Prochlorococcus marinus str. SB: one gene and its partner. The protein of the gene in region 2 interacts with the protein of the main gene of each other region in a pairwise test. Links are inferred from orthologs where the notes say so. Each region holds a gene or a part of one and is shown on either strand. Other genes may lie near its edges. The genes, in order: dnaB and dnaA.

What was found.
Region 1: the proteins of dnaA (region 2) and dnaB interact in binary tests that used the Escherichia coli proteins (3 or more experiments, as listed by UniProt). The link is inferred for Prochlorococcus marinus str. SB from one-to-one orthologs.

The regions. Positions count from the first base shown.
Region 1 is NZ_JNAS01000002.1:679,798-683,062, forward strand. Bases 142-3,067 are described here. They hold dnaB (replicative DNA helicase), read right to left. Parts: upstream 2,333-3,067; coding sequence 950-2,332; downstream 142-949. Other genes in these bases: mnmG (tRNA uridine-5-carboxymethylaminomethyl(34) synthesis enzyme MnmG), read right to left, coding at 142-937; rplI (50S ribosomal protein L9), read right to left, coding at 2,391-2,846; EV02_RS02730 (acyl-CoA desaturase), read right to left, coding at 2,867-3,067. Outside these bases: more of mnmG, read right to left, coding at 1-141; more of EV02_RS02730, read right to left, coding at 3,068-3,265. UniProt on the Escherichia coli protein: The main replicative DNA helicase, it participates in initiation and elongation during chromosome replication. Travels ahead of the DNA replisome, separating dsDNA into templates for DNA synthesis.
Region 2 is NZ_JNAS01000002.1:93,334-96,476, reverse strand. Bases 140-2,943 are described here. They hold dnaA (chromosomal replication initiator protein DnaA), read left to right. Parts: upstream 140-746; coding sequence 747-2,141; downstream 2,142-2,943. Other genes in these bases: EV02_RS05745 (glutathione S-transferase), read right to left, coding at 2,150-2,943; EV02_RS05735 (TIGR04282 family arsenosugar biosynthesis glycosyltransferase), read right to left, coding at 140-557. Outside these bases: more of EV02_RS05735, read right to left, coding at 1-139; more of EV02_RS05745, read right to left, coding at 2,944-3,143. UniProt on the Escherichia coli protein: Plays an essential in the initiation and regulation of chromosomal replication. Binds in an ATP-dependent fashion to the origin of replication (oriC) to initiate formation of the DNA replication initiation complex once per cell cycle.

The DNA of each region.
Region 1 (3,265 bases), 590 kb from region 2 along the record:
AAATTTGATGTGATTCTTTATCAGCAAATTTGACGATTTTATCTTCAATTGATGGACAATATCTTGGCCCCTTACTATCAATAAAACCGCCGTAAATTGGAGTTAAATGTAAATTGTCTCTAATTAGTTGATGTGTTTTGGTAGTTGTTCTTGTGATGTGACAACTAACTTGGGGCATATTATTTTTAATATCCGGGTCAAACGAAAAATATTTATCTGCTGCAGTACTTGGTTGAATATCTAATTCATCAAAAATGATACTTCTTTTATCAACTCTTGCTGGAGTACCTGTTTTTAAACGTTCTGTTTTGATTCCAATTTCGTGCAAATTCTGAGTAAGACCTTGTGCTGCTTGTTCGCCAGATCTACCAGCTGACATTGATTTATTTCCTATCCATATTCTTCCTTCTAAGAACGTACCAGCTGTGATGATAACTGATCTTGCTGAATAATAACTACCAAAGAATGTTTTTACACCCTTTATTCTTTTTTTTGAGATTTTTTTTGAGTTCAATCCAATTTGTTCAGTTTTTGCAATATCCAGTTCAGTAATCATTGCTTCTTTTAAAGATAAATTGTCTGTATTTTGTAGTATTTCGATCATTCTTTTTGAGTATTCTCTTTTATCTGTTTGAGCTCTTAATGCCCATACAGCTGGGCCTCTACTTGCATTTAATATTCTTTTTTGAATAGCTGTCTCATCCGCTAATTTACCAATAATTCCACCTAATGCATCAACTTCATGAACCAACTGACTTTTTGCTGGTCCCCCAACTGCAGGGTTACACGGTTGCCAGGCAATTCTATCTAGATTGATTGTAAATAAGGCAGTAGAAAAACCTAATTTTGCTGTTGTTATAGCGGCTTCGCATCCTGCATGTCCTCCTCCAATAACGATGACGTCAAAAGATTCATTTGTTGAGTGATGATCTTGCATTTTAGGAGCGATTTAATTAGCTAAATTCCTAAATCTCGTAAATTGAGGTTCAAATAATAATTTAACAGTTCCTACGGGTCCATTTCTATGTTTAGTGACAATGATTTCTGTAATTCCTCTATCTTCAGTCTCAGGATTATAGTATTCATCTCTATATATCATTAATACTAAATCTGCGTCTTGTTCAATAGATCCTGATTCTCTTAGATCGCTTAACATTGGTCTTTTATTCGTTCTAGACTCAACCCCTCTACTAAGCTGAGATAATGCTACTACTGGTACTTTTAATTCTCTGGCCATGCTTTTAAGACCTCTTGTTATTCGTGAAAGTTCTTGCACTCTATTATCAGGGGTTGATCCTTCCATTAATTGCAGATAATCAATCACAATTAATCCAAGTTCTTTTTTTTGTTCAGCTATTAATCTTCTGCACAGAGATCTCATCTCTAGAACACTTAAGTTAGGCTTGTCATCTATAAATATTGGTAATTGACCTAATGAATTGATACCTTCTCCGAGTAATGGCCATTCATCTTGCTGTAATCTTCCTGTTCTTAGCCTGCCACTTTCGATTCCCACTTCCATAGAAAGTAGTCTATATGTCAACTGTTCTTTACTCATTTCAAGGCTAAATACACACACAGGTAAGTCTTGAGATTGTGCAACATTTTTAGCCAGATTAAGAACTATTGAAGTTTTCCCCATTGAAGGTCTTCCAGCAACAATTATTAAATCACTTCTTTGAAAACCTTGAGTCATCGCATCAAGATCGTAGAAATTAACTGGAATTCCAGCTACTGAAGTACCTAATGATCTTGACTCTATTTCATTGAAAGTACTTGTAAGGATTTCAGCTGCTTGAGTCAGACCTTTTGAAGGTTTTTCTTGACTGATTTCAAATATTTTTTGCTCTGCTTTATCTAGAACTTCATTAGTATCTTGAGTTTGATCAAAACCTAGTTGAACCACTTCATTTCCAGATCTAATAAGTTGCCTTCTCATGAATTTGTCGTGAATTAAATTAGCAACTTGTTCTATGGAAGCTGTAGAGGAAACATTTTCAACGAGTTCTACCAGTTTGCTGTTTCCTCCAATTTTTTCTAGTGATCCATTATCTGCTAACCAAGCACTCATTGATGTTAAATCAGTTGGTTTTCCCTGAGTATGCAACATTAATGCTGTTCTATAAATCTCTTGATGGGCATTTATATAAAAAGCTTCAGGTTTAATTAAGTCTGCAATTCTTCCGATCGCGTCTGGATCAAGAAGTATGCCACCAAGAACAGCTTCCTCTGCTTGAACGTTTTGAGGAGGAACTAATCCAGCATTTTCACTATTAAAATCCTTTTTAAAATTTTTATTTTGTCCATTATTTGGAAAAGGTACGGAAACCATATCTTTAATTGCTTAGATATATACTCTGGCTACTTTTCAAAATAATGCAACAAATTGATTAACTTGTTACTTCAATATTTACTTCTGCATTTACTTCTGGATGTAATTTTATTTTTGCAGTAAAGGAACCTAAATTATGAATATCAGGAACGGTAATGTTTCTTCTATCAATTTCTTTTTTAGTAGCCGCTTCTATCGCTTCGGCAACATCACCATTGGTAACCGTTCCAAAAAGGACACCATCTTCTCCAACCTGTTTTTTGATAGTGAACCTTCCTATTGTAGATAATGCAGTTTGGAAATCTAAAGCTTCTTGCTTTAATTTATCAGCAGCGATTTTTTCTTTTTCTTTCTTCCTCTCGATTTGTTTAAGGACTGCTGGTGTTACATTCGTTGCCTTGCCATAGGGTATTAGAAAATTTCTTGCGTATCCTGGTGCTACATCAACTAGATCTCCTTCTTTACCTAGAGATGCGATTGATTCAGTTAATGCGACTTGTATTCTTTTAGCCATGAAAATATTGAACAATATAGTTAATAATAAGACCTAGAGGGTAACTTTACTTTTTTTGCAAAACCAAATTTCGCAAGAATCTTAATATGTTCCCATGTTATGTCTATCTGACCTTTAAATAATCCTTGTTTTGCCGAATTGGGAAATGCATGATGGTTATTATGCCAACCTTCTCCAAAGGTTAATGCAGCAACCCATGCATTATTTTTAGATGAATCACCACTTTCAAATGGTGCTTTACCCCAACAATGCGTCGCGGAGTTGACTAGCCAAGTTACATGATAAACAACCACAAGCCTCAATGGAATCCCCCAAAGGACTAGAGCCCATCCTCCAACTCCTAATTTTTGACCTATTGCGTACAATGTAAGTCCAATAGGAATTTGTAAGAATAAAAAATATTTATTTAAAAATCTATA
Region 2 (3,143 bases):
AACTTATATCTTAATTTTGTTGAAGCAAAATTATCAATTGTATTTTGAAGAACATTTTCTGTCCCCCACTTTATGTTTATAAAAGGTAAATATATATGCGATGACATTATTTTTTCTGATAAACCAATAAGCCAATATCCTCCATCATTAGATGGTCCTAAAATAAGATCATTTTGTTGAAGTTCTTTTAGAGTATTCAATAAATCTTGATGGCATAAATCTGGAAGGTCAGTACCAATAAAAATAATATTTTTGATCTTATGTCTTGCACAAAATTTTTTGTTGATAATTATTTGCCTTTTCATTTTTTCTCCCAAGCAGCCTTTCCCCTGTAAATTAAATTTTTTGATGCCTAATTCTCTAGTCCATCTTTTACAGTTACCTACCCCCAAACCAGATATAGCAATAGAAATATCAATTAGTTTATTTTCTTGGAGAAATTTTGCAACTGAAATAGTGTGATTGGTCATTACACTTTGAACCTTCGCAGAATTACTTTTACCTATATCTTTAGATAATCTTGTTTTGCATCTTCCAAAAGCATGCCATTTTGCCATGATAATAAGTAATGCTTTATCCAAAAATTTATTGCGATTTAAAATAATTATATGCCTATAAAAAATAAAATTTTTCTTTTAAATTAACATGATGGTTTGTTAAGTAATTTTAAATTTGTCGTGATCTTGTGATTTCCTAATGGCCAATTATTAAATTCCAACTAGATTAATAATCTAGAGAATAAAATTTTGCAAGCAATTAATCCTATTTGGACGGAAGTCCAACAATCACTTCAGAAAACTTTAAGTAAGCCTTCATTTGAGACATGGATAAGGCCTGCTAAATTTAATTGTTTTGAAAATGGCTTATTAACTTTAATTGCTCCAAATACATTTTCCAGTGATTGGTTAAGAAAGAATTATTGTCAAACTATCGAAAAGGCTGCAACAGAAATATGCGGCCATGATGTAAAAGTTGTTTTTAAATCTGAAACAAATATAAGCAGCGATTCGACAAATAAAGAGAACCTAGATGAACAGATTGTGAATCATAAAACAAAATCATTTCCTAATAATAGTCAAGATATCTCTTCAAAAAATCGATCCAAAAATCCCAACGGTCTAAATTTACGCTACGTCTTTAAAAGATTTGTTGTAGGTCCAAATAGTAGGTTAGCTCATGCAGCGGCTCTAGCAGTTGCCGAATCACCCGGGAGAGAATTTAATCCATTATTTATTTGTGGTGGAGTAGGTCTCGGTAAAACTCATTTAATGCAAGCAATAGGCCATTATCGAGTAGAAATAGATCCAGAAGCAAAAGTTAAATATGTATCTACAGAAACTTTTACTAATGATGTTATTAGTGGTATTCGAAGAGATGGAATGACAGCTATTCGAGATAAATACAGAAATGTAGATTTGATTTTAATAGACGATATACAATTCTTAGAAGGTAAAGAGTATACACAGGAAGAATTTTTTCATACTTTTAATGCTCTTCACGAATCAGGAAGTCAAATAGTTATTGCAAGTGATAGGCCACCAAATCAATTGTCGGGAATTCAAGAAAGATTAATTTCTAGGTTCTCAATGGGCATGACGGCAGATATTCAACCACCTGATCTTGAGACGAGGACAGCCATCCTTCAAAAAAAAGCAGAACAAGAGAGGATGAGTCTTCCAAGAGATTTAATTCAATTTATAGCAGGTAGATTCACTTCGAATATTCGAGAATTGGAAGGAGCATTTACTAGAGCTGTTGCATTTGCATCAATAACAGGCTTGCCAATGACAGTCCAATCAATTGCTCCAATGCTTGATCCGAATAGTGTTGGAGTAGTTGTTACTCCAAAACAAGTTATTAATAAAGTGTCAGATTTCTTTAAAGTTTCTACTGATGAATTGATCAGTTCAAGTAGGAGAAAACCAGTAAGTCAAGCTAGACAAATAGGTATGTATCTTATGAGGCATGGGACGGATCTAAGCTTACCAAGAATTGGAGATGAGTTTGGGGGCAAGGACCATACAACAGTAATGTATGCTATTGAACAAGTTGAAAAAAAATTATCTATTGATCCAAATATTGCAAGTCAAGTTCAAAAAATAAGAGATTTACTTCAAATAGATTCAAGAAAAAATTTATAGTTTTACTATTAACTAGAAATGAAATTTATAGGATCTTGATCATATCTATGCCTTAAAGGTAACTTATCTATTTCATTGATATCACTGAGCGATTCAATTCTATTTAATGATTGCCTTAATAACCTTGCTGAAATGATTGGCATATCTCTTGGAACTGAGATTCTATTTTTTAAGTATCTTAAAGAGATTCCTGAAAGTTTTTTAGGGACTAATACTTCACCTGTGATCATATGGCTCAAAGCTGATCTCAATGATTCGTCAAAGGATTCTTTATTGTATGGGTTTACTTTTAGTAAATTGTCTTTATGCTTTATCACTCTTTTAAGAGCAATTGTTGCATAATATTTTGACTCATAATTTTGGTTATATTCATAATTACCTAAACCCTCCCCAGTATCTATTAGCTTTGAGAAAGTAATCTGTTGTTCATTTCTTTCTTTATAGCATCCTCCCATTTGTGGGGGTAAATCATGAGAATGAGTATGAAAATCTCCTTGAGTGCCTCTATAAGCACTTGTTCCCTCAAAAAGGGTAAGCCAGTTATCTACATGACGATAATTAGATCTTAAATTAAACCCTTTATAATAAATAAGTGATGCATTCATTCTCTCCATATAGGGAATAAAAATTATATCTCCAACACCAGGCTCTATATCACCCGTGTTAGAAACTGATGGATCAACAAACCCTGATTTTGAGCTATGTAAGATTTCATCGAGTTTAGAAATGGATTCTTTAAATCTTTTTTTTCTAAAAGAGTTATCTATAAAATTAAAGCTTTCTCGGCAGAGCCAATCACACCAGGATCTGAAAATTTCTCTTTCTAACTCTCGAATTTTGATAAGGTGAGAAGATGTAATAAAAGATCCAAGTGCTCCAAATTCATTTTCTAAAAAAGCTATGATATCGTCGCTTTCAGTTATAAATTGTCCTTTAAATTCAATTGCAGGTAATTTCCCCGATCTGACTTTTTCAAGGAACCAACTTTCTTTTTGGCCGTAA